DNA from 4 places in the Bacillus sp. BSL6 genome. Region 2 is predicted to be linked to each of the others. Evidence: riboswitches for the same ligand, from Rfam matches in the RefSeq annotation. Region 2 holds a riboswitch; each other region holds the start of a gene.

Region 1 (7,937 bases), on a different contig from region 2:
GTACGGTAAACCTTCTTGGATTGTACCTGTTATTGATGATGGAGGGTTAGTGCGTGCCCATACGGTTATCTATGCTTCTAATGCGAAAATATTTGCAACAGGTTCGACGCAAAAAGAAGCGCTTGAGAATTATAAAAATGCGCTGAGTGGAAGCGGAGATTCATTTAGACCGACTTCAAATGGAAAAGAGGCGCAAAAAGAAGGCGTTGTACAACGTGTATATAAAGAAAAATCAGGTGAAAATACAATTGTTTATGTACTGTTGGAGAACGAACAAAAAGTGTTTATGATACCTGCGAAAAAGTTCCCATATGCTATGTTTACAGAAGTGGGAGATCCAATTCAAATCACATATTTAGATACAGGAGAGGCGATGTCTTCCGTATCTAAATTTACAAATAGTAATTTGAACAAGTAAAGCGATAGAGATTCTATCGCTTTTTTTACAAAATTAAACAGGAAAATACGCTATACTTGACGTATGTGTATGTTGTAACTATAATTGTTACGATTTAGTATGTATAGGAAAGGGTGAACGGAAAAAGTGAATGAAGTTAATCAGGAAATATATAAGCCTGTAAAGATGAACAGGTTATGGATGATTCTTGTATTAGGAACACTTACGGCGATTGGGCCATTATCTATTGATATGTATTTGCCTTCATTACCGAAATTAACGGATGACTTGCAAACAGGTGCATCCCTAGCCCAGCTTACATTAACAGCTTGTTTGCTTGGGCTTTCAGTAGGACAATTATTTGTTGGCTCAATTAGTGATATTTACGGAAGACGCAAACCTCTTATTATTGCTCTCATTATTTATGTTGCTTCTTCTTTACTTTGTGCTGTTGCGCCATCTATTTGGACTTTAGTGTTATTACGCTTCCTACAAGGAGCTTCAGGATCAGCCGGGATTGTTATATCACGTGCAATGGTACGTGACATGTATTCAGGTTCTGAAATGACGAAGTTCTTCTCACTGCTTATGTTAGTAAACGGAGCAGCACCTATTTTGGCACCGATTATTGGGGGACAATTATTACAGTTTACAACGTGGCGCGGTGTTTTCATCGTTCTTGGAGCAATTAGCGTATTCATGTTAATCTCAGCTACTTTCGTATTACGTGAAACATTACCTCCTGAAGAAAGAGAAACAGGCGGTTTGTCAGGGACGTTAGCGACATACGGAAAACTGTTAAAGGACCGTTTGTTTATGGGATATGCATTGTCACAAGGATTAGTAACGGCGGCAATGTTTGCATACATTTCGGGCTCACCATTTGTGTTGCAGAACATATACGGAGCATCACCACAGCAATTTAGTTTATTCTTTGCAATCAACGGTATCGGTATTATTATTGCTAGTCAGGTTACGGGTCGTTTAGCGGGGAAAGTGAATGAGAAGACATTATTTGTCTCTGGTATCATTATTGCAGCTGTTGGTGGTTTATCTTTATTACTGACAATCTTACTAGGGATAGGGTTAATTGGTGTTTTATGCTCGTTATTCCTTGTCGTATCAAGTGTTGGGGTTGTCTCAACAACTGGGTTTTCATTAGCGATGAGAAATCAAAAACAAGCTGCAGGAACAGCATCAGCTTTATTAGGCTTATTACAGTTCATTTCAGGAGCGCTTGTTGCACCGCTAGTAGGTATTGGTGGAAGTAATACCGCATTACCGATGGGTGTTGTAATAGCTCTTTGTGAAATTGGTGCGGTACTATGCTATTTATTTATGGCTAGAAGAAGTGAAAAGCAGTTTGAACTGCAAGCAAGACAAAATTTAGAGGCTTAACAAAAAAGAACTGATTCAAAGGGAATATTTGAATCAGTTCTTTTTTTTATTTCTTTCAAATACCTCATACATATTATTCATGATCGTATCATATAAAACAGCAAGTTTATCCCACACCCAGCGATTACTATCAACTTCTTTTTCCCCGCAGTCGATAATATCGGTATGGTCGGTAATTTTATACGCTTTTTTAACGACAATAGGAGCAATTTTCGGTATACGTGGGATTTCTTTTAAGATATCTGCGAAGTTTCCAATGTAGACATGACCGATGATTTCGATTGTTAATGATTTATCTGATATATTTAGCACTGTATGAAATTGATTTGTATGTTGTTGTTTTAAATATTGGGCTAACTTAAATGGAGCATGCTTCTTTTTTAATACGCGGCGAAGGCTCTCTGTATTTTCGATATGAAGTGATTTTTCGCGAATAAGGACACGAATATCTTCTCCCATAAAAGGCATTGTATTGTACATAGATGATTCTCCTTAAAAACTTACATATGTTTGCGTTATGCATATGTAAGTCTAGCATGGTTTGTTCTTTATGTGTGCTTACAGTTTTGTAAGGTGCTGTAGTAAAGCAGTGCAAAAGTTATTTGTATAAAGTGACGATACTGTGACAAACATGTTGGTATATATATTACGATGTCGTCTTAAGTGTAAAAAGTAGGATGTTCTCGGTATAATAACAAGTAGAGATAAAAGAAACTATAATGAGTAGTAGCTGTAGATAAAAGGAGAAGAAGAGATGAAGAAGGCTTTGGGTATTGCTGTAATGGGAAGTATGATCCTTCTAGCAGGATGTAATGGAAATAAGGATACGAAAGAACCGAAAGAAAAGGTAGAGCAATCTACAGAACAAACAGAAGAAATGAAAGAATACCGTGCAGTACATGAAAAATACGATTTGAAAATGAATAAAGAAATTAATAACGCACTGCAGTTATTTGAAGTAGCAAAAGAAAAGGGCGGTAAGGAAATAACGACTGCTACATATAAAGAAGATGTGCAAAAGGTAACAACGAGCATGTTAGAAGATATTGATCATATACGAAAAGAAATTCGTGTTCCGAAGTCGAAAGAGCAAGAACATGAGGTATATGTCGGTTTCTTGAATGAATCGGAACAAGCAATGAAAAAATTACAGAAATTAGCTAAAGAAGAAGATTCATCGTTGATTCGTGATATAGAAATTAATTTTGCAACAGCATCGACATACTATAAACGTTTTCAAGCAGAAACGAAAAAATAACCTTGCCTATGCAAGGTTATTTTTTCTTCTTGCCATCTCCATCTTCATCTTCATCCTCGGATACTAATATCTTCTGTTCTTCGTGAAATTCAGAAATAGTTTGCCCGGTAATATTATCGAAAGGGGTATAAAAAGAAGTGATACTTTTCTTTTTGATGAAGAGTTTGTAGAAGCCGATGATGACAAGTATAACGATTGTTAAGGGTAATCCTATAGTAGCTAGAAGTAAGGGGTCCATCTTATAACTCCTTTCATATCTTTTTTTATTATAAGCGAAATACGATATAGATAAATAAAAGTGTTAAAAACTGATTTTTCTAAATATATCCAATTTGATTGACTTTTCATTTTTTCAGAATTATAATTCGAAATATACAATTTGAACCAAATAATAATATAGCAATTTACTTATCCAGAGAGGTAGAGGGACTGGCCCTATGACACCTCAGCAGCGGGTTCTGTAATAGGAACACCGTGCTAATTCCAGCAAGCAAGTCTTGAAAGATAAGTGATGGGCCTTTGTTTATTAAGCCTTGATCTTATTTTTTAAGATCAAGGCTTTTTGTATTCTAAAAAAGAGAAAAGGGAGTAATGGAAAAAGTACGTTCATAAAACTAAGTAAATATATGTGTTTAGGGGGTTATTGAAGTGTATGTAATTAAAAAATTATCAGTTATGGTGTTCACGATATGGGTTATTACGACGGTGACATTTCTAATTATGCATATTATTCCGGGGGATCCATTTTCATCAGATGCAAAAATCTTTCCTGAAGAAGTGATCCAAAACATGAGAGCGAAGTATCACCTTGATGAACCGTTATGGAATCAATATGTTGCTTATTTAGACGGCGTAGTTCATTTTGATTTTGGTGAATCTGTTCAATCAACCGGGCAAGGTGTATCAGAAATTATAACAACTGGTTTTGGTCCATCAGCAATTATTGGTTTACAAGCACTTATTATTTCATTGCTAGTCGGAATTGCTGCAGGTACATTTGCTGCTCTCTATCATGGGAAGGTAATTGATTACGGTGTAAGTTTACTTGCCATCCTCGGTATTTCTATTCCGAGTTTTATTTTAGCACCACTATTTATACAAGTATTCGCTATTCAATTCGAGCTCTTACCAGTAGCCTCTTGGGGTACATTTGAACATACGGTATTGCCATCCTTTGCATTAGCGTTAGGACCAATCGCAGTGATTACAAGATTTGTTCGCTCTAATATGATTGAAGTTTTGCAGAGTGATTATATTAAGTTAGCGAGAGCGAAAGGTATACCGATTAAGAAGATTATTATAAGACATGCTCTTCGAAATGCAATTGTTCCAGTGCTTACATTTGTTGGACCATTAATGGCGGGACTTTTAACAGGTACTTTCGTTATTGAAAAGATTTTTTCAATTCCTGGTCTCGGAAAATATTTTGTAGATAGTATTTTTAATCGAGATTATCCAGTGATTATGGGAACAACCATTTTTTATAGTGCACTTTTAATTGTATGTATTTTTATTACAGATATTATTCATCGTATTGTTGATCCACGTATTCGTTCTATTACGTAAGGAGGGAGATGTTTAGATGGGGGCTTATGAAATTAATGACCAGTTATTAACAAATGAAGAGAAAAAAGAATTAACAATAAATAAAGATCAGCAAAAGATTAGCCGAAAGAAAGAAGTGTTTCGTAAGTTTGTATCGAATCCAATCGCAGTTTTAGGATCAGTGACGTTATTACTCATTATTGTTTTTTCACTTGTTGGTGAAAGTTTAACGCCATTTACTGCGAGTGAACAAGTAAAAGAGGCAACAAACTTACCACCTAGTAGTGAGCATTGGTTCGGAACAGATGATTTGGGAAGAGATATATGGGCACGTACTTGGGCTGGCGGGAAAATTTCATTAACAGTTGGATTAGTGGCAGCTGCTCTTGATATAGGACTTGGTGTGCTAATTGGAGGATTTAGTGGATATGTGAGAGGGCGCAATCGCCTTGGGACATTAATTGATGAGTGGATTATACGAGGAATCGAAGTGTTATACGGTATCCCGTATTTATTAATTGTTATTTTACTATTAATTGTTATGAAACCAGGTCTTTTTACCATTATCATCGCCCTTGCATTAACAGGATGGATTGGTATGGCACGTCTCGTTAGGGCGCAAGTCTTATCTTTAAAACAAAGAGAGTTTGTTATTGCAGCGGAGCGATTAGGTACATCACATATGAAAATTATATACGGGCACTTAATTCCGAACTTAACAGGCATTATTATCGTAAATTTATCATTTACAATTCCAGCAGCTATTTTCTCAGAATCATTTTTAAGCTTTATCGGACTAGGAGTGCAATCACCGGCAGCAAGCTGGGGGACGATGACGAATGATGCACTTGGGACATTACTAAGCGGGGAATGGTGGCAGCTATTCTTCCCAGCAATCATGATTGCGCTCATTATGTTCGCATTTAATGCGATTGGTGATGGTTTACAAGATGCAATTGATCCAAAAATCGTAAAACAGAATCGAAAGGAGAAAAAACATGGGACAGCTCTTATCTTTAGAAAACGTAACGTTAGCCGTTGAAAAAGAGAATAGTAAACAAGCAATTGTGAAGCATGTTTCCTTTTCTGTTAGCGAAGGTGAAATAGTTGCACTTGTAGGAGAAAGTGGCTCAGGGAAAAGTGTTACAGCACAATCTATTATCGGCTTAAATCAAGAATCAATTCAAATTGATGATGGAAATATATCTTTCGAATCAAAGGCATTAACGAATCTACAAGAATCAGAATGGAATCAAATTCGTGGGAAAGATATTTCTTTTATCTTTCAAGATCCACTTTCATCTTTAAATCCGACGATGAAGGTGGGAAGGCAAATTACAGAGGTGATTTTGCAACACGAAAAGAAATCGAAAAAAGAAGCAAAAGAAATTGCGATTAACTTATTAAATGATTTAGGGATACATGAAGCAGAGAAACGCTTTGAACAGTACCCACATCAATTAAGCGGAGGTATGAGGCAACGTATTTGTTTAGCAATCGCATTTGCTTGCCACCCAAAACTCGTTATTGCGGATGAACCTACGACAGCATTAGATGTAACAATTCAAAAGCAAATTATGGAGTTATTAAAGGAAAGAAAGGAAAAGCAAAATACGAGTATTTTACTAATTACGCACGATTTAGCACTTGTACGTGAAGTAGCGGATCGAGTAGTTGTGATGTATGGAGGACGTGTTGTTGAAAAAGGAACGATAGAGGAAGTGATAGGTTCTCCTAAACATCCATACACAAAAAGCTTATTACAAGCAATTCCCAATATGGATGATTCCGAAAAAGTATTACGTGCAATAGAAGGGACGACACCTTCCATTGAGACGTTAAATAGCTTTGGTTGTCCTTTTGTAAATCGTTGTCCAGTAGCGATAAAAGAATGTATTCATCGTTTCCCAGAGAGAACAACATATTCCAAGGAGCATAGTTCACATTGCTGGCAACATGTTCTGGAGCATAATAAAGCGAAATCAAAAGAGAAGGTGAATGCCTCATGACGACAGATTTAATTACTGTAAAGCAAGTAACGAAAACGTATGGAAGTAAAAATAAAGAAATCGCAGCGTTAAAAGACATATCACTTACGATCTCGAAAGGCACAACGCTTGGCATTATTGGAGAAAGTGGTTCAGGAAAAACAACACTTGGTAAGCTCATAGCTGGGATTGAGAGCCCAACGTCTGGTGAAATTGATTATAACGGTCAAGTCGTTCACAAGTTGAATGCAGCTCATAAACGTGATTTCTTACAGAAAGTACAGTTTATTTTTCAAGATTCCACAGCAGCATTAAATCCGCGCTGGAAAGTACGCGATAGCGTAACGGAAGGTTATATTTCATTCGGTTTAGGTGATAAAGGATTAAAGGATAAAGTAGCAGGTGATGCGCTAGAACGTGTGGGATTAGATAGACGATATATCGATCGCTATCCGCACGAATTTAGCGGAGGACAACGTCAACGAATTGCTATTGCAAGAGCTTTATTATGTGAGCCAGAAGTATTAATTCTTGATGAACCAATTTCAGCATTAGATGTTTCATTGCAAATTCAAATTGTACATCTGCTGCAAAAAATCCAAAAAGAACAAGGTTATACATATTTATTTATCGCGCATGATTTACCGATGGTTCACTATTTATGTGAAAAAGTAGCTGTCTTATACAAAGGAGAACTTGTTGAATTTGGAAATACGGACGAAGTATTCCGTAATCCACAACATTCTTATACAAAAACATTATTAGCATCAACACCAAAAATTTCAGGTTAAAGGAGAATGTAGGATGAAGAAGTTTTTACTGTTTGTCATTATGACTGTTTTAGCAATTACTTCTGTCGCTTGCGGTAAGAAAGAGACGCAAAAGGCGAGTGCTGGTAAGGGAGAAGGAGATCGATTAGTAACGAATATTGGTAGCGATCCATATACACTTGATTCCGCTATCGCGACAGATAGTACTTCAGGTTATGTAATTGGACATTTATTCTCAAGCTTATATACGCAAGATAGTGATGGGAAATATCAAAATGAATTAGCAGAGAAAGAAGAAGTAAATGCTGATGGAACTGAGTATACAATTCATTTAAAGAAAGATATTAAATGGTCAGATGGTTCTGCTATTACAGCAAATGATTTTGAATTTGCATGGAAGCGATTATTAAATCCGAAAACGGGTTCTATGAATGCGACAGAAATGTATTTTATTAAAGGGGCAGAGGCATACAATACTGGAAAAGGTGAAGAAGGACAAGTTGGCATTCAAATCATTGATCCTCAAACATTAAAGGTAACACTTGAGCACCCAGTGTCTTCTATTAAACAAAAGTTAGCAA
Region 2 (7,937 bases):
TATCCGAAATAGATCTCCAAGATGTAGTGACATTTAAAAAACATTTAAAAGAAAGTAGTACGAGCGTTGTGATTGATGTTTCAGGGGCAGATACGATCAGAGTATTAAGCTGTTGTAATGAACTTGGAATTTGTTATATTAATTCAGCTTTGGAAAACGAGGCAGTAGATCAGGACGATAGTTTAATCGGCTTTCAGCTTACGGAAAGATATACGAGATTTGAGAAGGAAAAAGATAAATTTACAAATACAAAAGCAATTATAGGCTCAGGTATGAATCCAGGTGTCGTTCAATGGATGGTTGTTGAACTTATGAAGGAACGCCCGAATGAAAAGCCAAGAGCATGCTATATAGTAGAACATGATACGTCATTTTTGAATGATACAGCACTTATAAAGCCTCATACACTGTATGCTTCATGGGCAGTAGAGCGATTTCTAGATGAAGCGATATGGAGTTATCCGATGTATATGAGTCATCATCGTCCTCTTTACTTTTATGAAGATGTATATGCTTCAGAGTATAAAGTAAAGTTGGGAGAGAAAGAGTTTTATGGTTGTTTGATGCCGCATGAGGAAGTTTTAATTTTAGGGAAAAACTTTAACATGGAAGTAGGGTTTCTTTACCGAATTAACGAGTATACAACAAATATAATTAGACAGAATTTAGATAAGGTAGAAGATCTATGGAATTGGAATCGTAAAGTATTTAATCCAGCCGAAGAAGAGATTGCGGGCGAGGATCTAGTCGGTGTATTACTCGTTTATGAAAATAGCGAGACATATATGTATAACGTGATGAATAGCAGCCAAGTTTTTCATAAATATAAAACGAATGCGACTTACTTCCAAGTAGGATGCGGAATTTATGCCGGCTTGTGTAGTTTACTGTTCGATGAATTTAAACAAGGTGCCTATTATGTAGAGGAATTATTATTAAATACAGAAAGTAAGTACGGAGAATATTTGAATTTATATATGAAGAATTTTGTAGTGGGGGAAAATGATTTTACGGATGGCTTGCTACATGATCGGGTAAGATGGATATAAGTTGTGACGAAAAGGAAGGGGAAATCCCCTTCTTTTTCGCGTTATAAGGTTACATATTGCTACGAAAGTAATTTTATCCTTATAACTTAATGAGATAATATGTAGAGTTTTTGTATTGATCATGAGGAGTATTTTATATGAAAAAATTTAAAAGCTTAATTTATGGGGAAAGAGAAGCTTTAAAAGTATTAAAAAAATTAACGGATTTGTTAGGGGAACCAAAGCCAACAAATTATGAATGATGTAAAATAGGAGAAATCCTTTTATATGTTGTGCAGTTAATGGAAAGTTATGCAGCGCAATATAGAGTGAAGTTTCACTGGAAAATAGATGAGAATGTATCACCTATAAACGGTGATGATAAACAATTAAAACAAGTGTTATTAAAAATGGGATAGAATCGATGCGAGAAGGGGGAGACATTCATATCCGTGTATACGGAAAAACGGAAGGATATTTATGTATTTCCATTTTGGGATGGAGAACGAGAAGTTAGACAAAATCGGTAAAGTTTTTTACACAACAAAGCAGAATGGTACGGGACTTAGATTAGTGATTACATATAAAGTTATTGAGGAGTATCAAGGAAGTGTTGTGATTCAAAGTAGCGTGGAAATAGGAACGAAAGTGGGAATTTTTTTAATGATAGTATAATGTGCTATAAGAAAATATTTTTCAGAAAAGTGTTCTTGTTGCGTAAATATAAACATTTTATAAAATGTTTCAAGAAGGGTTTTTTTTATAAAATACTTCGTTTATAATGGAGGAAAATATCGACATGAGATTTGTTATTCATGTAACGGTTCGGTAGTGTTAGAAAAAGAAGGGGTGCACGCGCATCCTTTTTTCTATGCAGATATTATGAAAGAGGTGGTATGATGGAATTAACATTAAATTCGACTGTATGCTTACACGCGATTCAATTTCGAAAAGAGCAAAAGAATTATATTGTAAAAGATACAATTACAGGAGAAAAATATGAAATGCCGCCACTTTGGATTGATGCATTGGCAATGATGCGTGACGGTTTTTTATTAGGGGAAATTGAGGAGAAATTAAAAGAAGAGTATCCGGAAGAAGAAATAAATATGTTAGCATTTACGAGGCAACTGTTAGAGCTAGAGCTTGTCGGAATGGTCGATGGGGAAGAAATAGCTTGTACAAAGAAGAAAGAGAAAGATTATTTAGCTTGGTTACGTCCTCGCGTTGAGCAATTCTTTCTTAGTTTAAATAAAAGAAATAGAAGCAAAGGTCAATGATGATCTTTGCTTTTTTGTATAGTTTGTTTAAAAAATTACAGCGAATGCTCTTGCGAAAGCACCGTCGCTATTTTTAATTTTTAAAGGTGCCGCTGAGAAAAAGAAACGTTTCGCATTAATGGCATCTAAGTTTGTTAAGTTTTCGATTAAATAAATATTATTCCCAAGTAGTATGTGATGAATTGGCGATGTTTCTGTCGTTACCTCGTCAGGAGAAATGAAATCTAAACCGACAGATTTTACTTTTAATTGAACTAATTCTTCAGCTAATTCTTCGGAAAGATAAAAGGCTTCTTGTTCATACGCTTCTGTATTCCATTTATTAGATAGGTTGGAATGGAAAATGACAATATCACCTTCTTTTATGTCAGCATTGTGTAATACTTCTTTAGGTAGTTTTCGTTCTTGTACATGAGTTACGTCGATAAGAACAGCTTCACCTACAAATTGGTCTAGGGGCAATTGATCAATAGTCGTTGCGCCTGAAATGAAATGAGCAGGAGCATCACAATGTGTACCAACATGAACGACAGAATGAAAATCTGTAACTTGATAACCTGTTTCTTCAACGCTTGTAATGGCTTCTAAATTGATTTTTGGTGTTCCAGGAAATTGAGACATATTTTTTTCAAATGTTTGGGATAGGTCAATTACTTTCACTTTAAATACCTCCAAGTATATATTTTGAAATATAAAAAACTCACCTTTCATAATCAAGAAAGATGAGTTTTGCACACAATAGTTACGTTTTATCTTTCAAAATGCAATGCATTTTGCAGGAATTAGCACCTATTCAGTTTGTATAAACTGAGGTTGCTGGGCTTCAAAGGGCCGGTCCCTCTGCCTCTCTTGATAAAGGTATATTCAATTTAAAGTTCGGAATTTTCGTGATAATAAAATTGTAATTCATTTCCTTTTTCTGTGCAACACAAAATAGGTATTCACCCAAATAAAGTTGCTCGCATATTGTAGCTTATGTAAATAGAATGCTGCGAAGGAGTGAGTGCAGTGACAGGGAATGTATTGAATTATTATGCTGGTGGAAATACAGCTAGAGGATTTCATAATTTATATGAAGAGAATTTAAAAGGACTAAACAGATTATTTATTTTAAAGGGTGGACCTGGAACGGGAAAATCTTCTTTAATTAAGGTAATAGGTCGTGAATGGGTTGAAAAGGGATATGATATTGAATTTTTACACTGTTCTTCTGATAATAAATCGGTTGATGGTGTCATTATCCCGAAGTTAAAAGTAGGAATTGTTGATGGAACATCACCGCATGTTATTGAGCCAAAAATGCCAGGAGTTGTCGAGGAGTATATTAATTTAGGAATTGCTTGGGATTCAGATAAGTTAAGAAAGCAGAAAGTGGAAATTGAACGATTTGTTTCAGAAGCAAGCAAAGCTTTTCAAGCTGCTTACGCTCGTTTTAACGAGGCATTAGTTATACATGATGAGTGGGAGAAAATATATATTAGTAATATTGATTTTAATAAAGCGAACGAACTAACCGAGCAGCTTATTCAGAAATTATTTACAGATAAAGTTGGGAAACAATCGCTTGTGAAACATCGGTTTTTAGGAGCAGCTACACCGAAAGGAGCAGTTGATTTTGTTCCTAATTTAACAGAAGGATTACCACATCGTTATTTTATAAAAGGACGCCCAGGTTCTGGGAAATCAACAATGCTCAAAAAATTAGCTAAGGCAGCAGAAGAAAAAGGATTTGAAGTTGAAGTATATCATTGTGGGTTTGATCCAAATAGTCTTGATATGGTGATCGTAAGAGAATTAGGGTTTGCGATTTTCGATAGCACCGCACCACATGAATATTTTCCGAGCCGCGAAGGTGATGAAATTATAGATATGTATGCCCTTATTGTAAAACCAGGGACGGATGAGAAGTATGCGGAGGAAATTCGTGACGTCTCTATTCAATATAAAGCAAAAATGAATGAGGCGATGTCTTTTTTAGCGAAAGCGAAATCAGTTCGTGATAAATTAGAACGAATTTATATTGCTGCTATGGACTTTTCAAAAGTAGATGCATACAAAGAGGAGATTCAAAAAGAGTTTGAACGAATTGCGGTTAGTGTAACTGAAAAGAACAAGTAAAAAATAACGAATTTTGACAGGCTGTCGGAAATTTTCTGACAGCTATTTTAGTATGTAGTAAACTTAGTAATATATTTGTCGAATTTCCAAGGAAATAATCAAAAAATGGAGAGGGTATGAAATGAGAGAGAAAATTAAGTTGGAGTTAGAACGAATTGAGAAAGAAAATGATGTGAAAATTTTATTTGCTGTGGAGTCAGGGAGTCGTGCATGGGGGTTTCCATCAAAAGATAGTGATTATGATGTTAGATTCGTTTATATGCACCCGGTAGAATGGTATTTATCCATTCATGATAAACGAGATGTAATTGAGTATCCGATTAGTGATGATTTAGATATAAGCGGATGGGATATTAAAAAAGCGTTACAACTATTTGCAAAGTCAAACCCAGCTTTACTCGAATGGATTCGATCACCCATTTTTTATTCGAAAAACTCTAATTTTCCAGAACAGCTTCAGCAAATGAGTGAAAAGAACTTCGATCCGAAAGCAACGATATATCATTACTTACATATGGCTTCAAAAAATTATCGTGAATTTTTGCAAGGTGAGAATGTAAAATTAAAAAAGTACTTTTATGTATTGCGTCCTATTTTGGCTTGTAAGTGGCTAGAGGAGAAAACAACTTTGCCTCCTGTAGAATTCGATCGATTAATTACAGAATTATCATTGGAGCGTAGCGTATTAGATGAAATTGAACAGTTGTTAATAAAGAAAAAGGCAGGTACTGAATTAGATGTTGGATTAAAAATTGATGTGTTGAATCAATTTTTAGAAGAACAAATTCATTACTATCAGCAATATGTAAAAGGAATCGAAAAGGGATCAGGGATAGATATTGAGAGTTTAAATACATTGTTTCGAGATATGTTATTCGAAGTATACAAAAAAGAGCACGAATAAATTTGTGCCCTTTTTTACTTTGCAGGAATAAGGAAAACTGATATAGCCGCGAGAAGACCTGCGAATGAGAATAAATAGAAATTCCATGCTAAGTCATATTGCATTGTCATAATAATACCGACAAGAATAGGACCAGCAATCGCACCAACTCGTCCAAGTCCAAGTCCCCAGCCTAAGGAAGTAGCTCGGATATGTGATGGGAAGTATTGTGTTACATATGCATTTAATATTTGAGTAATACCGACTGATCCAATTCCAGCAAGACCAATTAAAAGATAAATGATTGTAACAGATGGTTTAATTGTTAATAGTCCAATACATATAGCTGCCATAAGATAGGAGATGCTAATAACAATTTTAGCTCCTATACGATCCGCGATTGCTCCAGCAAATAATGCACCGATAGCGGCGGTAATATTTAGCATAAGTAGAAATGATAAACTAGATCCAAGAGGATATCCTGCCTGTCGCATCATCTGAGGTAACCAAGTATTTAAACCGTATATTAAAAACATCCCCATTATATAAGTGATCCAAAAAAGCAGCGTTGCTTTTATGTATTCTTTTGAGAATAAAGTAAGAAATCCATTTTTCTTTCGTATATTAGATGGGGGTTGATGAGTTTTCTCTTTTGCATGGAATTCAATTTGAAAACGATTAAGAATTTTATCCACTTCTTCTTGGCGGTTACGTGATAACAAAAATTGAATGGATTCAGGTAAATAACGAATAATGAAAGGAATGAGGAGTAGTGGAATCATTCCGATACCAAACATAGTTCTCCATCCGAAGTCTTCTAACATAAACATGGACAAAATAGCGCCTAACACGATACCTAAAGGATAGCCAGTAAACATAAGAGCATAAATAAAAGATTGTCGCTTTTTTGGTGAATATTCAACAGTAAGTGTGGAAGCTGTTGGAATGACACCGCCTAGTCCAATTCCTCCGATAAATCGCCATAGTCCAAATAATTCAGGAGAAGGAGCAAGTGCAGCTAGGCCCATTGTAATAGAAAAAAGTGTTAAACAGCATATAAGTGTCCATTTTCGTCCAATTAGATCTGTAATAGTTCCAACTAGAATAGCGCCAATAAACATTCCAAACAAAGCATAGCTTGCAATTGTACCAGCATGAGCTGGTGATAGTGCCCAGCTGTTGTCTTCCAGTAGCTTAGGCAGAACGGCCCCGTAAATACCTAAATCATAGCCGTCAGCTAGAATGGCTAGCCAACAAATAAAAACAACAAGCTTTGTAATAGAGTTCGAAAAAATAGTTTTTGTAGATTCTGGATGAGGTGGAGCTGAAGGTTGCATAATGTTCACCCCTTTTGATTTGTAGATGAATATATTATTTCATTTGATGTTAATATTTCCCTTCTTGTGTCGGAATTTATATGAAAAAGTTTTATTTATTTACTCATTATCAACTCGTTTTAACGGTTGATCTGCCGGACCTTCAATAACATCTCCTTCAATTGAAAAACGGGAACCGTGGCAAGGGCAGTCCCAAGTACAATCACCATTATTCCATTCAACTTCGCAGCCGAGATGTGTACAAGTTGTATCGACAATATGTAATTTTCCATCTTTGTCCTTATAAGCACCTGCTCGTTTCCCGTTAACATGTACGACAGATCCTTCACCAACTTCGAGATCTTCTGGCTTACGTAATGCAGTTTCAATCTTTCCCTCAATTAAATGTTTCGCAACATCAATGTTTTGGGAGAAGAACGTTTTTATATCTGGATTTGCATGAAAGCGTGAAGGTGCATATAGTTCTTTATATGGACTGTCTATTTTTAGAATGGAATCCTTCAGTAAATGAGCGGCAGCAGTTCCAGTTGTCATCCCCCATTTACGATATCCAGTTGCAACAAATATATTTGGATTGCTCTCGTTAATATGTCCGATATAAGGGACCTTATCTAGCGTGATTAAATCTTGTGCTGACCATCTATAAGGAACCTCATCTACCCCAAACGTTGCTTCTGCAAAAGAATACAGTGCTTCATAATGAAGCATCGTGTTTATTCCTTGGCCTGTTTTATGACTTTCTCCGCCAATTAAAATTAATTTTTCCCCATTGCTTGTTGTGTAGCGTAAGGAGCGTTTTGGGTCATCAATACTTAAATACATGCCACCTGGATAATCTGTTTTTGTTTTAATAGCAAGAGCATAAGAGCGTTCTGCGTACATTCGCGTAAAGAAAAAGCTATTCGCATCATAAAAAGGAAAGTGTGAACAAGAGACAACATATTCACAAGTAATGCGATGTCCGCCCTTTGTAATGACTTGTGGAGAATCTCCTTTTTCTACATCCATAGCAGTCGTTTGTTCATAAACTTTTCCACCCATCTCCACAAATTTTTCTAAAAGCGTTTTCAAATAAAGAAGGGGATGAAACTGGGCTTGATTTTTCATGACAAGTGCAGATTGTACTGGAATTGGAATCGATAGAGATTGAACATAGTCACAAGGTATATTTAATTTTTGATAAGCTTCATATTCTTTCGATAAATTTCTTAATCCCTTATCAGTGGTTGTATATAAATATGAATCTTCATTTGAGAAATTACAGTCGATTTTATATGTTTGCACAGTTTCA
Region 3 (7,937 bases), on a different contig from region 2:
GTGAGGAAGCGACAGGGGAAGTATTATCTGTACATGGATTAGAAATAGAACTGAAATTAAATGATTATATACAAGGTGAAATACGAGAAGCTGTTTTATACAGTGAACCGTGGCAGCTTTTAGAGCAACTGCAAGAGAGGTTGAAGGAAGCGCGTAAAGATAAGCTAAAACGTAATCGTATAAAGCGTCTTGTTGATGGGACGAGCAGTCCAAAGCATATTGAGAAGATGAAAAATCCGAAAAATGAATTGGCGTATCGCTCGTTTTATAATCCGACAACGTACGTATGGGGACCGCCTGGAACAGGGAAGTCTTACAATTTATCACGTATTATTTCGGCTCATTATCAAAAAGGGAAATCAGTACTTGTGTTAGCTCATAGTAATGCGGCAGTAGACGTATTAATGAGTGAAGTAACGAAGCAAATTGAAAAGAAAAAGAAATGGACGCCTGGTGAAATTGTTCGTTACGGTTATAGTCAACACGAACATATACGAAATCATGAAACGTTACTTGCGTCGAAGTTGGTTGAAACGACGAACGGGTCTTGGGGTGAGGAGAGACTCTATTTAGAAGAGACACGACAAGATCTTCGTGAAAAGATTTTATCGTATAAAGCAACATCTGCTGATAAGAAGCGTATGCAGGAGATTGAAAGTGATCTTCGAAAACAGAGAGCGAAAATTAAAGAAGTAGAAAAAGAATACATTGAAAATGCGAAAGTAATCGGCGCAACTTTATCGAAATGTGCCATTGATTCACTTATTTATGAGCGTACATTTGATTTAGTTGTCGTAGATGAAGTGAGTATGGCGTTCGTTCCCCAAATTGCATTAGCTGCTTCACTTGGAAAACGTATCGTCGTTTGTGGTGACTTTTTACAGTTACCTCCAATTGCGATGGCCAACCATGAACTCGTTCGAAAATGGCTTGGCGAAGATATGTTTTACCATGCTGGGATTGTTGAGTCTGTTAATAAATCAGAAGCACATCCGAACCTGTTTATGTTGCAAGAACAAAGACGTATGCATGCGGATATATCTAAGTTTACAAACTCATTTATTTATAAAAATAGAGTATACGACCATCCGTCTGTTTCAGAACGTAAAGAACTTGCGCAATTGCAGCCGTTCGCAAATGAAGCAAATGTTTTATTTGATACGAGCCAAATGGGAGCTTTTTCGTTAAAAGACGCTGCTTCAGGATCTCGTTTCAACATTATGTCTGGTTTAGTAGCAATGCAAATGATGTTAATCGGACTGTTAGATGGTGTGCAATCCATTGGTGTTGTGACGCCTTACAGAGCGCAGTCTCGCTTTTTATCAACGTGTATTAGAGAAATGTTACAGAGAACGAAATATCAAAACATACCTGTTTTAGCAGCGACAGTTCATAAGTTCCAAGGATCTGAAAGAGATATGATGATTTTTGATACAGTAGATAGTTATCCGCAAGAACGACCTGGCGTATTATTCTTTGACCATAAAAACCATCGCCTCGTCAACGTTGCAGTGACGAGAGCGAGAGGGAAGTTCATTCAATTATCAGATTGCCATTATATGCGTAAAAATCTTTCGAGAAAACAAGCGTTGTCACAATTAACAGCTCATATAGAACGTCACGGAGATGTGTATGATCGCACGACATCAAGACAATTGTGGGAACGAAAAATATCGAAACGATTACGCTGGTTTATGGAAATGAATCTTGAGGAAACGAAAGGGCTATTAAAAGATATTTTAGCAGCAAAACGAAAAATTATTATTTCGCTTCCAAGTACAAAACAAGTGGATAAGCGAGTATGGCAAGCGTTAATGCGTACAAATGCACAGATAACAGTGTATAGTGACGGACCAGTTCCACTGAAAAATGTAAAGTTACAAAGACAAAATAAAGCTTTCCCGTTTATCGTAATTGATGATGAAATCTTCTGGGCAGGCGCACCGCTCACATCTCAAATGATATTTGAAGGGAGTACGGAATTTCCGTACGTATGTGCAAGACTGCAAGCACCTGAGACAATTGGTGTATTAAAAGGATTTTTAGATATTCGGTAAATTCGGATAGGAATTCCTTGACTTTTATTTGAAATGAACTTAGAATGAATGTAATTTAATATAATTTTATGAAAATTCTTATCACGAGAGGTGGAGGGACTGGCCCTATGATACCTCGGCAGCGGATTCGTTATGAATACTGTGCCAATTCCAGCAAGGTAACTTGAAAGATAAGAAAGAAGCTCATTTTGACTGTATATACAGAAGCCTCTTTCTATCTTTTAGAAAGAGGCTTTTTTACGTGAAAATAAAAGGAGGAAGAAAAATGGGAGCGACAGGAGTAGCGTCACAAAGAAAAACAATTGAAGAGAGTATCGAAAGAAATAAGGAAAAGTACATAGAAACAAGTCATGATATTCATGCGAATCCGGAGATCGGTAACCAAGAGTTTTATGCATCTAGAACGTTAAGTTTATTACTAGGTAGTGCAGGATTTCAGTTGCAGCACAATATAGCTGGACATGAAACGGGATTTATTGCGCGAAAAAGCTCTGGAAAACAAGGACCAGCAATCGCATTTTTAGCGGAGTACGACGCTTTACCAGGACTTGGTCATGCGTGTGGTCACAATTTAATCGGCACCATTAGCGTTGCGGCAGCGATCGCATTATCAGAAACGCTTGAAGAAATTGGCGGGGAGGTTGTCGTGTTCGGAACACCAGCTGAAGAAGGAGGACCGAACGGTAGCGCAAAATCGAGTTATGTAAAGGCAGGCTTATTTAAAAATATTGATGCAGCGCTTATGATTCATCCGAGTGGAAAGACAGCAACAACGAGTCCTTCACTAGCAGTCGATCCACTTGATTTTCATTTTTACGGAAAAACAGCTCATGCTGCAGCTTCACCTGAAGAAGGAATTAACGCATTAGATGCGGTGATTCAGCTGTACAACAGTATTAACGCACTTCGACAACAACTTCCGTCAGATGTGAGAATTCATGGCGTGATTACAGAAGGAGGAAAAGCACCTAACATTATTCCTGACTACGCTGCAGCAAGGTTCTTCATTCGTGCAGCAACGCGAAAAAGATGTGCGGAAGTAACAGAAAAAGTAAAAAATATCGCACAAGGGGCAGCACTAGCAACAGGTACAAAAGTAAAAATCCATCAATTCCAAAATGAAATCGATGAACTACTCGTAACAAAAACATATAACGACATCGTAGCGGAAGAACTAGAATTACTCGGGGAAGACGTAAATCGTAAAGAAAGATTTGGTATTGGTTCAACCGATGTAGGAAACGTTAGCCAAGTTGTACCGACAATCCACCCGTACATTAAAATCGGCCCAGATGATTTAATTGCACATACGAATGAATTTAGAGAAGCGGCACGTTCAGAATTAGGGGATAAAGCATTAATTACATCCGCAAAAGCATTAGCAAATACGGCGTATCGATTAATTACGGAAGAAGGGTTGTTAGAGAAGGTGAAGGAGGAGTTTAGAGAGGCGCAGAGAAATCAGGGATAGGTGATTGAAAGGAGTGGATGATCCACTCCTTTTTCTTTTTTGGAAAGCTGGTGCCTATCACTTTATTAGAACGACAATTTCTCCTCAAACTCACTCTTTAAAACAATTAAAGGAGACGATAAGCCGAATTGCATTAAAGAGTCTAAAAATGCAGCGAGAGAATCCATCGAATCGCTCATGACCTTCATCATATAATTAAATTCCCCGCTAATTCGATATAAATCTGTTACTTCAGGAGCGGCATTACAATATTGGATAAAATCAGAGCATTGGCTCGTTTTAAACATGATGAATGCTTGAATGTTTTTATTAATTTTAGAAGGCTCAAATTTCGTTCGGTAAGCCGCTATAACGCCTTGATCTTCAAGTTTATTCATACGCTCCTTTACAGCAGGCTGCGTCATGGATATAATTCTTCCTATTTCTGAAACAGAAATTCTCGCATTTTCATACAACAAGTTCATTATTTTATGGTCGATTTCATCTAGTTTTACTGCATTTTGCATTGTGTAGCCTCCTTATTTTATTTTTTTAAGTGAATCACAAACTATAACTATAATATCATAAGTGAACGAACTAAATTACCTATAAATCTATATTTAAAATAATTGGTTTTTACATAAAAATATAAGTGTAGGTTTTTATCAAACGTAAATTTAGGAAGGATGGAAAAAATGAAGAATCTTGATGGGAAAGTAGCGTTAGTAACAGGAGCGAGTCGAGGAATTGGTCACGCGATTGCGATGAGATTGGCAAACGACGGTGCATTAGTTGCGATTCACTACGGCCGAAATAAGTCAGCTGCAGATGAAACAATTTGTGAGATTGAATCTAATGGAGGAAAGGCGTTCTTAATTGAAGCAGATCTCAAATCAATTGATGGTGTCAAAAAGCTAGTAGAACAATTAAAGAATGAATTACAAATAAGAGTTGGTACATTAGAGATTGATATTTTAGTAAACAATGCAGGGATAGGTACACAAGGGACGATTGAAAATACGACAGAAGAAGTTTTTGATGAAATTATGGCCGTAAATATTAAGGCGCCATTCTTTTTAATTCAGCAAACATTACCGTTACTACGAGCAGAAGGGCGCATTATTAACATTTCATCAGCTGAAGTAAGACTTGGTTTTACAGGGTCCATTGCATACGGCTTAAGTAAAGGTGCATTAAATACGATGACACTTCCTCTAGCTAAACATCTTGGAGAAAGAGGTATAACAGTGAATACAATTATGCCTGGATATACGAAGACAGATATAAATGCGAAATTGCTAGATAATCCAGAAATACGAAATTTTGCTACGAATTCATCTGTGTTTGGTCGAATAGGGCAAGTTGAAGATATTGCAGATGCAGTCGCATTCCTTGCTTCTTCTGATAGCCGCTGGGTAACGGGGCAGATTTTAGATGTTTCTGGTGGGTTTTGTTTATAGGGGCACTAATACATATCCATCAAGCTAATCAAGTAAATTACTAGATATGAGACGATCCTCGTTTCATATCCGGTAATTTATAGAAAGTTAGGGATGATAAAGAAGTCTATTAAAACGTGATTTTTTTGCTAGGTAACTTGAATAAGGGGGCATTTCTTTTTCTTAAGTTTATGGGTATGTATGGTGACCTCTATTAGACGATAGTGAATGAACAATTTCGGGGGGCAGTTCAACTTTATTCAAAATAAGATTCTTTTGCAGTAAAATCAATGTTAGTGGAACTTTTGTAATCAAACTTTTTTAAAAATTAACATAAATACTTGCAATATTTAAATTAGTACTATATAGTTCTAATTATGACAAAGGTAAAATTAATGAATCAAAAACGTGTGATTGAAGTAGCTGCAACATTATTTTTAGAAAAAGGGTTTGCTTATACAAGTATGGATGAATTAGTACGTGTAAGCAAAGTTTCAAAGTCTAATGTGTATTATCACTTTTCTAATAAGGAAGTATTATTAGAAGCGGTCGTTGATTATTGGATTGAAATGTATCAATCTGCAATTGATGACGTACTTTCTCAGAACCAATTTTTAGTTGAAGATCGTATCCAACTGTTTTTAAAGCAATTATCACAAGGAGTTCAATCGAGAGAGTATAAGGGAAGCTGTCCATTTATTACTCTTTATATTCAAAGTCCTACACAGGCCACGCAAATAAAAGAAAAGATAGGTCTTTTTTTTACAGGATTACAAAAGAAAGTTTCTCTATTACTTAAACAAGGGGTAGAGAATGGGGAATTCAGAAATACGATTCATATTGATGAGGTTGCATCACTTTTTATTACAAATCTTGAAGGAGCGTTATTTATTTCAGAAACATTGAAGGATGCAACTGTAATCACGAAAACAGCAGATCATTTTTTAAAATTGCTTCGATAAAAGAAGCATTTTTTTTACATCAAATTAGTACTAAATAGTACTAAAAAGGGGATCTTATATGAGAACAGTATTTTTAACTGGTGGAACAGGCTTTATTGGAAAGCAATTAGTGAAAGAATTAGCCAAAGAGGATGTTAAAATTCTTCTTTTAGTGAGGTCGAAAAGTAAAGCAATACGCATTTTTCAAGAAAGAGGCATCTTAAAAAAGGAAGTTATGCACTTTATTGAAGGTGATTTGACGAAAATAGATTTAGGTCTAAGTGCTGAAGATAAGGAGAGGGTATTGAAAACGGATGTGATTATTCACGCAGGAGGCCCCATGGATATTCAAGCGACAAGTAAAGAGGCAGCTTCCGTATTTTTAAATGGCGCCAAACATATTAGTGAATTAGCTAAAAGTATTCATCAATTGAAGGGCTTGCAACAATTTATTCATGTTGTAGGTTATATGAGTCCCTTTGATGATAAAAATAGCAAGATTGCAATTGATGTGTTTCAAGAAGGAAACAATTATTTGAAAATAAAAAATCCATATGAGAGAACAAAATTTTTAGCAGATCTTTATATCCGTCAGCAGGCATCAGCAGTAGGTTATCCGCTTTCTGTAATTAATCCGCCAACTGTAGTCGGTAGTAGTAAAACAGGGAGTACAGAGCAGATAGCAGGATTAGGTTTGCTTGTGATGAGTATGCGAAGAGGGCTCATGCCAGTGATTCCTGGAGGTAAGGGATATAGGTTACCACTTATTTCAAACGATGAGCTTGCGAAGTTTATTGTGCAGGTTTTCAGATTGGAGCAACCGACTATTCAAACATATACACTTGTTGAAGACAAACAGCACGATCAAAACATTGCTGAATTATTAAGTATTATGTCGGAAAGTATGAATATGAGGGCACCAAAAATCTCTGTTCCAATGCCATTTATGAAAGCAATTATGAATAGTGGAGGAAGTAAAATAACAAAAATTCCTTCTGATGGACTGAATTTTATTACAAAACAAAAATTTTCAAATGTTTCAGCGAAAAAAATTATGGGAGGAGATTGGTTTAAGAAGACGAGTGTAATGAAATTTTTCCCTGCCATAGTAGCTGATCTGGATTATCGAATGATGTATCAAAATGGCCGGCATAATCATTTATTTAAACGAACATTATGCGATAACACTACCCTTTACCAATTACAAGGAGAGGGTAAACCGTTTATTTTATTACATGGTTTATTGAGTGATGGAGAGGATTTATTTCCTTTAGCACAAGTGCTTCATGAAAAAACTGGTCAACCTGTATGGATTTTGGATCTTCCAGGTTTGGGACGTTCTCCTTTTAAACGAGAGAAAAATCTTCTAGATATCTATTTGAATGTAGTGAAAAAGTTATTGGAGAAAGCTACGAATGGTGCACATCTAATTGGACATTCATTCGGTGCGTTTCTTCTTCTGGAAGCATTGGTACAAGAGTACATAGATAAGAAGTATGCAATCACTTTACTTCAGCCACCTGTTGCTAAAAAAAATGCTAAATTGCTAAATGTTCCTCAATTTATGAACAAATGGACATTAAAATTAGCAACTACTAATTTGATAAGGAGTTATTTATTAAGTAATGGTTTGTTTGAAAGTACGGAGAGCATCCCTGAACATTATATTGAAAAAATAAGTAAAAGTTTTACTTCTCTTAGAATTTTAAATACTACGGTTCAGCTTAACAGTTTACTACTGAAAAACGATCAAGGTGATTTCAATGAAGTAACAAAGTATAATCTTCACATTATTTGGGGGGATTATGACAGAGCCTATTCTGCTCCATCGCATCTTGGTAAGGTTGATTTTGTTCCATATGGTCATCATTTTCCTCTTAGCCATCCGAGTGAAACGGCAACATTAGTAATAAAAAATAGTAATACTAGCAGATGAGAGTGCGGGATAAATTAATATATGTATTATCTTATGAAAAAACTCAACAGGATTTATTCTGATGAGTTTTTTTGTTTATTTCATTTATCAATAATTATTCTTTTTTCTCCGGCT
Region 4 (7,937 bases), on a different contig from region 2:
TTTTTTATCATTTGAAATATTACACCATATTGTTATGATAGAAATAGAGGTATATGGAAAGGAGACAAGGACTCAATATGTGGATGAACTTGTAATGATTAGAAATTAGATAGATGAATTTTTCTCTCATAAGTGAGGGGTTATTTGGCTATCTGTAAATCATGCAAGGACTGCATATTTGGCTTGTGCGTCCCCTTTGTAAGGATAGATACTTATGTGGGGAAATTCATATCTCTTATATAAAATATGCGTCCTTTAAAATTGGAGGAGTATATGATGAATCAATTAAAAGATAAAGTAGCAGTTGTTACAGGTGTAAGTCGTTTAGATGGTATAGGCGCAGCAATTTGTAAAGAATTAGCTGAGGCTGGATACAATATATTTTTTACGTATTGGACAGAGTATGATAAAGAGATGCCTTGGGGCGTTGATCAAAGTGAACAAATACAATTACAAGAAGAGTTACTAAAAAACGGTGTGAAAGTATCGAGTATGGAGTTAGATTTAACTCAGAATGATGCACCGAAAGAGCTTATAAATAAAGTTACTGAACAACTAGGCTACCCTCATATATTAATTAATAATGCAGCGTATTCTACGAATAATGATTTCTCTAATTTGACTGCTGAAGAATTAGATAAGCACTACATGGTCAATATTCGTGCGACTACATTATTAAGTAGTCAATTTGCCCGAGGATTTGATAAGAAATCTGGTGGTAGAATTGTGAATATGACTTCGGGGCAATTTCAAGGGCCTATGGTTGGAGAACTGGCGTATGCAACAACGAAGGGGGCTATTGATGCTCTAACTAGTACGTTGTCAGCAGAAGTAGCTCATTTAGGAATAACAGTGAATGCAATTAACCCAGGTCCAACTGATACAGGCTGGATGACTGAAGAGATAAAGCAAGGATTAAAACCAATGTTTCCTTTTGGCAGAATTGGTGAGCCAAAGGATGCAGCAAGACTCATTAAGTTTTTAGTAAGTGAAGAAGCAGAGTGGATTACGGGACAAGTTATTCATTCAGAAGGTGGATTTAAAAGATAAGAAGAAGGTATCTCATCCTGGTGAGATACCTTCTTTTTTAATCTTTCTTCAACCTTCGTGCAATACCATTCCCTAAAGACTGTAATCCTTGAACGAGGATAATTAAAATAAAGACAGTTGCATACATTACTTCAGGTTCATAGCGTAAATGTCCGAAGCGATATGCTAAGTCCCCTAGTCCACCAGCACCTACAAGGCCAGCCATTGCTGTTGCGCCGATTAAGCCAATCGTTGCAATTGTTAATCCAAGTACAAGGGAGGGACGAGCTTCTTTCACCATAACGTGCCAAATAATTTTTATAGTAGAAACGCCCATCGCTTGATAGGCTTCAATCACACCACGATCTACTTCTAATAATGCGGTCTCCATCAATCTTGCGATATAGGGAGCAGTGAAGACGACAAGCGGTACGATAACACCTTGCACACCAATGGATGTTCCCATTAGAAATTTTGTAAAAGGTAGAATGAAGAATAATAGAATGATAAATGGAAGAGAGCGAATGATATTAATAATTGTATTAAGAATTGGATAAATGATTTTGTTTTCTCGCTGTCCACCAGGTCTCGTTAAAACAAGTGTGACACCAAGTGGCAGTGCAATAAGGATCGAGATGAGTAATGAAATAGATGTCATTTGAAAAGTTTGTATGGTCGCCTCCCATATAACTTTACCCCATTCATCCAAAAAGGACTTGTTTTCCATGGCCTGTTCTACCTCCTTCTACGATGATTCCCTGTTCTTGTAAAAATGATAAAGCACGGTTGATTTCATTTTGTTCCCCTTGCATATGAATGATAAGTTTCCCGTATGCTTCATGTTTTAATTGAGTAATATTACCGGATAAAATATTCGGATATACTTGGAATCGTTTTGTAGCGACAGCTAATGCTGGTTCTCCTGAAGAATTTCCTATAAAAGAAAGAGTTACAATTTCACCAGTAGTTTGAAGTTCTTTTTGTACATCTTCTGGAATTTTTGCTGCAAATGCACTATTTACAAATTTCTTCGTTGTTACATGTTGTGGGTTTGTAAAAATATCTTTCACAGTCCCGCTTTCAACTACTGTTCCATGTTCCATAACAGCAACTCGGTCGCATATACGCTGGATGACATTCATTTCATGTGTAATTAATAAAATTGTAATCCCGATTTCCTCATTAATCTTTAATAATAGGTCAAGAATAGAATCAGTTGTTTCTGGATCTAAAGCGCTCGTTGCTTCATCACTTAATAACACTTCCGGTTCATGTGATAGTGCACGCGCGATGGCTACACGTTGTTTCTGGCCACCAGAAAGTTCACTTGGATAGGCGTCTTTTCGATTAAAGAGATCGACAATACGTAAATACTTTTCTACCCTTTTTTCAATTTCTACTTTTGGAATGCCAGCAAGGCGTAAAGGTAGTGCGATATTTTCATAGACGGTAACGGTTTTAAGTAAATTGAACCCTTGAAAAATCATCCCGATTTTTTGTCTCGCTTTTGCTAGTTCTTTTGTAGACAGTGTTGTTAAATCTTGCTCGTTTACAATAATATTTCCTGTTGTTGGTTTTTCTAATAAATTTACACAGCGAATTAATGTACTTTTGCCAGCGCCACTATATCCAATGATTCCAAATACTTCGCCCTTTTTTACTTGGAGGGAAGTAGACTTAAGAGCTTCCACATTCCCCTTTTTTGTTGTAAATACTTTGGATACATTTTTTAATTCAATCATTATCGTCAGCTCCTACCAAGACGGTAAAACAGAACCATCAAATTTTTTCTCGATAAATTCTTTTACTTCTTTAGATTGATAAGCTTTCTTTAATTTATTTACAACAGCATCATCTTTATTTTCAGTACGAACAACGACCCAGTTTACATATGGTGAATCTTTTCCTTCACGGAAGATAGAATCTTTCGCAGGGCTTAATTTTGCACCTAATGCAAAGTTTGTATTAATGGCAGCTGCTTTTACTTCACTTAGTTGTGTTGGTAATTGAGATGCCTCTAATTCAACGATCTTTAAATTTTTTGGATTTTCAATTACATCTTTTGCAGTCGCTTTTTCTGTCGCTTTTGGATCAACTTTTAAAACACCTGCTTTTTCAAATAGTTTTAAAGCTCGAAGTTCATTCGTTGGATCATTCGGTACAGCAATTGCATCGCCCTCTTTTAATTCTTTTACATCCTTTAAGCTTTTTGAATATACGCCCATAGGGAATGTTACTGTTGAAAATACTTCAGTTAATTTCATATTACGTTCAGCTTTAAATACGTCTAAATATGATTTCGTTTGATAGCTATTTACATCAAGGCTTTTTTCATCGAGGGATACGTTCGGTGCTACATAATCATTAAATACTTTTATATCAATTTCGAGACCGTCTTTCGCTGCTACTTCTTTTACCTTTTCAAAAATTTGTTCATGTGGCCCTCCTGTTACACCGACAGTAATCTTTTTCTCATCTAACGCTTTTACTTCTTTATCTGAACTCCCGCTACATGCGCTTAATAATAATACAGCCCCACTTACAATGCTTAATAATACTTTCTTCATCTATAATTCCCCCTTAAATATACGTTCCAAAATAAAAAGCACCTCTCAAAAATAAGAGAGGTGCCGAATAGACAAAATAGATTCCTCTCTTATCTTCCAAAACGAGAACTCGTTTTGCAGGAATTAGCACCTTAGCTTATACGTTATAAGCTCGGTTGCCGGGCATCATCGGGCCAGTCCCTCCGCCACTCTTGATAAGAGTATGTGTATGTAGTTTTTTTAATATGGTACTAATAGTAAATCTTACAAAAAGAATTGTCAACGTTATTTTCTGAATATATTTTATTTTAAGGTAATCGAAACGTTCCCCTTTTTATGCCCTTTTTCTACATATATATGAGCTTCAGCAATTTCTTCTAATCGGTAAGTTCTATCAATAACAGGCTTTAAATTTTCTGTTTCAGTTAGTTTTTTTAGTAGAAACATATCTTCTTTACTTACCTTTGCCATCATTCCATTAACAGATACATATATTCCATTAGGTGTTAATACTTGTTTACAAAGGGATTTTTTATATTTTCCAACTGCATCAAATATAACATCATAGTATTCCCCCTGCTTAGTAAAATCTTCTTTCGTATAATCGATTACTTTGTCAGCCCCTAAAGATTGCACGAGTTCAAAATTTGAATGACTACAAACAGCTGTAACGGTTGCGCCGAAATATTTAGCAAGTTGTACGGCAGCTGTTCCTACTGATCCAGATGCGCCATATATGAGTACTTGTTGCCCCCTTTTTATACGGGCCTTTCTTAGGAAGTGTAGTGCCGAAGTTGCGCCAAAGGGAATAACTGCTGCTTCCTCATACGTTACATTGGTAGGTTTTAATGCTACTAATCCACTTTCATGTACACATGTATATTCTGCATAACCACCGACATTAAGCTCTGTTAATGCAAAAATTTGATCTCCTTTTTTAAATTGAGTTACATCTGTTCCTATTTCTTCGATTTCGCCGGATAACTCTACACCGAGTATAGGCTTTCTCGGTTTTCTAAAACCTAATATGATTCGCATAGGAATCCAAAATAAGAGAGGGCTATTAAACCCACGTATTCTACAATCTCCAGTCGTTACACTCGTTGCGTGGATCTTGACTAATACTTCGTTCTTTTTAGGTATAGGTTTCTCTATATTTTGAAGCTGAAGAACGTTAGGTGGTCCATACTGTGTGCAAATGATCGCCTTCATAATGACCTCCTGAAATGAGTTGTCGTTATTTACATCATATTTAAACTCTTCATTAAACATGTCGCTATATAGCGAATATAGATTGAAATTTATATAGATTTCATAGGAAAAGAGATGATATTATTTTGGGAAAGGGGGGCGGAATTATGAAAAAAATTATTTTTATTTCAAGTTTAGTGCTTGCAATCAGTCTAGGGGTAGGATGTAGTAATGAGAAAACAGCAAAGACGGATGAGCCGAAAAAAGAATCCGTTCAAAAAGAAAAGGAATTAACGGCGAAAGATGTTTTCAAGAAAACGAATGAAGCTTTTAAAAATGAAGAACATGTAACGATGACATATGGTGTAGGGGTAAAAGCTGAGGGAACAGAGATGGATATATTAAAGGCTAAGATGCAATTAGAGCCAAAGACAAAGAATTCTCGTTCTGAAATGAATATTTCCGGTACAGATGTTGTAGTGTATACTGTGGATGGTAAAGTTGCTGGTGAGGTAAAAAACCCTAATACAGGAGAAGTTATAACCGTACCAGAGGAGCAATTAAACGCTGGTGGAATGAAAGCGACTCAAGATATTATAGATAAATTAGAAGTACCGGAAGTAGTTTTAGATAAAATGAAGCTGGAGAAAAGCGGAGATAAATATAAACTGAAATTTACATTAAAAGGGCAAGAAACAGAAAGTATGTTAACTAGCATGGATGAAACGCAGAAGAAAATGTTACAAGCACAAAACGCGAAGATAGAAGAAGTGGATGCAGAATATATCATTACAAAAGATTTTAAATATGAATCAGCAAAGATAGACATGATTATGAGTAGTAATGGCAAGGATAAAGCACACATTATTACGAACGCAAAATATACGTCGTATGAAAAGTTTGACCCAATACAATTGCCAGCAGCAAAGTAACAGTTTTGATAAGGAGGGACCTAAAATAAGGTCCCTCTTTTTTGTATTCTTTCTTCATAGGAAAATAGGTACAATATAAAGAGGAAAAGATGTAGAAGAGGAGAGTGTCATTTGAAAAAAGGAAAGATAGCGGTGGTCATTGTAGCATATACAGTGTTGCTTGCAACGTCTGTACATACATATAAAAAACAACTCGATCATCCTATTATGAGTGATGTAGGTAAATTGCTTCCGACAAAAATAAAACGTGTTGAAAGTGCTACTGATGAGCAATCGTTAATAAAATTAGTGCAAGATGCAAATGTTTCTGGAGAGAAGATTTCTATTGCTGGTATGCAACATAGCCAAGGCGGACAGACGTATTATCCACATGGTACGATGCTTGATATGAAAGGGTATAATAAAATATTAGAATTTGATCCAGAGAAGAAGCGCATTACAGTTCAAAGTGGTGTCACGTGGAATGATATTCAGAAGAAAATAAATCCATATGGTCTTGCTGTTCAGGTGATGCAATCGCAAAATATTTTTACGGTTGGTGGTTCATTAAGTGTAAATGTACATGGTCGTGATATTCGTCATGAGGCATTGATTGATACAGTCGAATCATTTCGATTACTAATGGCAGATGGCACTGTACGTAATGTAAGTAGAGAAGAGAATGCGGATTTATTTCCTTACGTCATTGGCGGTTATGGGTTATTTGGTGTCATTTTAGATGTGACTTTAAAGTTAACAAATGATGAATTATATGAAACGCATACGAAAATGCTAGATTATAAAGAATACACGTCTTATTTCAAAGAAAAAGTGAAAAAAGATGCTAATGTTCGTATGCACTTAGCTCGTATTTCTGTTGCTCCAAATTCATTCTTAAGAGAAATGTATGTGACAGATTATACATTGGCACAAAATCAAAATATGAGGGAAGAGTATAGTGAACTAAAAGAAGAAACTATTATAGCAGCGCCGAAATTTTTACTTGGATTATCACGCTATAGTGATTGGGGAAAGAATACGTTTTGGGATATACAAAGAAGTTATTTCGAACGTACAGATGGAAAGTATGAGACGCGAAATAATGTTATGAGGTCAGATAGTGCCTTTATGGAATATGAAAATCCGAATAGGACAGAGGTGTTACAAGAATATTTTGTGCCTATAGATTCTTTTACGGAATACATAGATGATTTACGTAACGTATTAAATGAAGAAGAGTTTAATTTGCTTAATATTACGATTCGTTACGTGGAAAAGAATGAAAATGCAGTTTTATCCTATGCGAAAGATGATATGTTTGCACTGGTTCTTTTAATTAATCAAGGGCGTTCTGAAAATGAGATAAAGAAAACAGAGGATGTTATTCAGAAGATGATTGATGTTACGTTAAAGCATAACGGTAGTTATTATTTACCGTATTATTCTTATCCAACGAAAGAGCAGTTAAAGAGAGCATATCCTCGTATAGAAGAGTTTCTTCAGAAGAAAAAAGAAGCGGATCTAAAAGAGAGATTTGTGAATTTATTTTATAGGGAGTATACGAAATGACATATAGAAGATTTGTAGCTTCACAAAGCATCATTATGATGGCTGGAAGTATGGTATTTCCTTTTTACATTCTATTGCTTCGGAATGTTGGAAATAGCTTCTCACAGTTTGGCTGGGCATATGGCTTATTTGCCTTAACTTCAGCTCTAGTATATCCGTTAGTTGGAAGAATCTCTGATAGAGTAGGTGATAGAAAGTTACTAATTATATACGCCTGGTCTATGGCAATATTAATGCTTTGTTTTCCTATTGCAACAGAAGTATGGCATGTATACATTCTTCAAATTTTAATGGGTATTTTAGGGGCTGTGCAGCGTAATACGGAGAAGACTTCGTTAGCACGAAAAGTTGTACAAGAAAATGCTGGTTATGAGATTGGAAAATATCATGTGTGGACATCGATTGGAGGAGCAGTAGCAATTATTGCAACAGGATATTTAGTAGATTTCTTTACGATCGGCACGATTTTTTATATTGCATCTATCTTATATGTAGTGAGCGGAGTTGTACTAAGTAGTAAAAAAATATAACAATTCCCATTTTTACCTGAATAACCTTTATTTGTTATACTAAAGGGGAAGACAAAAGAAAAGGGGACATTGCCTTTGATGAAATTTTTAATTTTAGCTATTCTCACTTTGTTTTTGATTCCATGGACAAGAAGAAGCGGTAGTAAACTTCGAGCAGTGGA

What was found. A riboswitch is a leader RNA that binds a small molecule or an ion and turns the genes downstream of it on or off. The one in region 2 is predicted to bind S-adenosylmethionine.
Region 1: it holds a riboswitch for S-adenosylmethionine, as region 2 does, so the genes downstream of both, RCJ96_RS24845 (ABC transporter permease) here and RCJ96_RS21555 (cyclase family protein) in region 2, are expected to answer to the same signal.
Region 3: it holds a riboswitch for S-adenosylmethionine, as region 2 does, so the genes downstream of both, RCJ96_RS17130 (M20 family metallopeptidase) here and RCJ96_RS21555 (cyclase family protein) in region 2, are expected to answer to the same signal.
Region 4: it holds a riboswitch for S-adenosylmethionine, as region 2 does, so the genes downstream of both, RCJ96_RS24895 (MetQ/NlpA family ABC transporter substrate-binding protein) here and RCJ96_RS21555 (cyclase family protein) in region 2, are expected to answer to the same signal.

What each region holds. Positions count from the first base shown of each region.
Region 1 is NZ_JAVGCW010000011.1:61,331-69,267, reverse strand. Features, by position in the region: gene RCJ96_RS24870 (DUF3981 domain-containing protein) at 1-418, shown strand, start outside; gene RCJ96_RS24865 (multidrug effflux MFS transporter) at 584-1,795, shown strand; gene RCJ96_RS24860 (hypothetical protein) at 1,829-2,275, opposite strand; gene RCJ96_RS24855 (hypothetical protein) at 2,550-3,053, shown strand; gene RCJ96_RS24850 (DUF3951 domain-containing protein) at 3,070-3,291, opposite strand; SAM riboswitch class I at 3,459-3,564, shown strand; gene RCJ96_RS24845 (ABC transporter permease) at 3,702-4,619, shown strand; gene RCJ96_RS24840 (ABC transporter permease) at 4,636-5,640, shown strand; gene RCJ96_RS24835 (ABC transporter ATP-binding protein) at 5,597-6,607, shown strand; gene RCJ96_RS24830 (ABC transporter ATP-binding protein) at 6,604-7,377, shown strand; gene RCJ96_RS24825 (peptide ABC transporter substrate-binding protein) at 7,391-7,937, shown strand, end outside.
Region 2 is NZ_JAVGCW010000007.1:128,128-136,064, reverse strand. Features, by position in the region: gene RCJ96_RS21570 (S-adenosylmethionine decarboxylase related protein) at 1-1,049, shown strand, start outside; partial or broken gene RCJ96_RS21565 (ATP-binding protein) at 1,256-1,703, shown strand; gene RCJ96_RS21560 (hypothetical protein) at 1,928-2,308, shown strand; gene RCJ96_RS21555 (cyclase family protein) at 2,336-2,968, opposite strand; SAM riboswitch class I at 3,055-3,167, opposite strand; gene RCJ96_RS21550 (PRK06851 family protein) at 3,317-4,426, shown strand; gene RCJ96_RS21545 (nucleotidyltransferase domain-containing protein) at 4,548-5,330, shown strand; gene RCJ96_RS21540 (MFS transporter) at 5,345-6,646, opposite strand; gene RCJ96_RS21535 (FAD-dependent oxidoreductase) at 6,746-7,937, opposite strand, start outside.
Region 3 is NZ_JAVGCW010000005.1:67,582-75,518, reverse strand. Features, by position in the region: gene RCJ96_RS17135 (AAA domain-containing protein) at 1-2,057, shown strand, start outside; SAM riboswitch class I at 2,133-2,234, shown strand; gene RCJ96_RS17130 (M20 family metallopeptidase) at 2,323-3,528, shown strand; gene RCJ96_RS17125 (Lrp/AsnC family transcriptional regulator) at 3,594-4,034, opposite strand; gene RCJ96_RS17120 (SDR family oxidoreductase) at 4,203-4,967, shown strand; gene RCJ96_RS17115 (TetR/AcrR family transcriptional regulator) at 5,342-5,908, shown strand; gene RCJ96_RS17110 (alpha/beta fold hydrolase) at 5,967-7,823, shown strand; gene RCJ96_RS17105 (dihydrofolate reductase family protein) at 7,918-7,937, opposite strand, start outside.
Region 4 is NZ_JAVGCW010000011.1:70,489-78,425, reverse strand. Features, by position in the region: gene RCJ96_RS24910 (SDR family oxidoreductase) at 274-1,050, shown strand; gene RCJ96_RS24905 (methionine ABC transporter permease) at 1,088-1,756, opposite strand; gene RCJ96_RS24900 (methionine ABC transporter ATP-binding protein) at 1,731-2,771, opposite strand; gene RCJ96_RS24895 (MetQ/NlpA family ABC transporter substrate-binding protein) at 2,784-3,596, opposite strand; SAM riboswitch class I at 3,683-3,797, opposite strand; gene RCJ96_RS24890 (NAD(P)-dependent alcohol dehydrogenase) at 3,879-4,787, opposite strand; gene RCJ96_RS24885 (DUF6612 family protein) at 4,934-5,698, shown strand; gene RCJ96_RS24880 (FAD-binding oxidoreductase) at 5,810-7,246, shown strand; gene RCJ96_RS24875 (MFS transporter) at 7,243-7,776, shown strand; gene RCJ96_RS24870 (DUF3981 domain-containing protein) at 7,855-7,937, shown strand, end outside.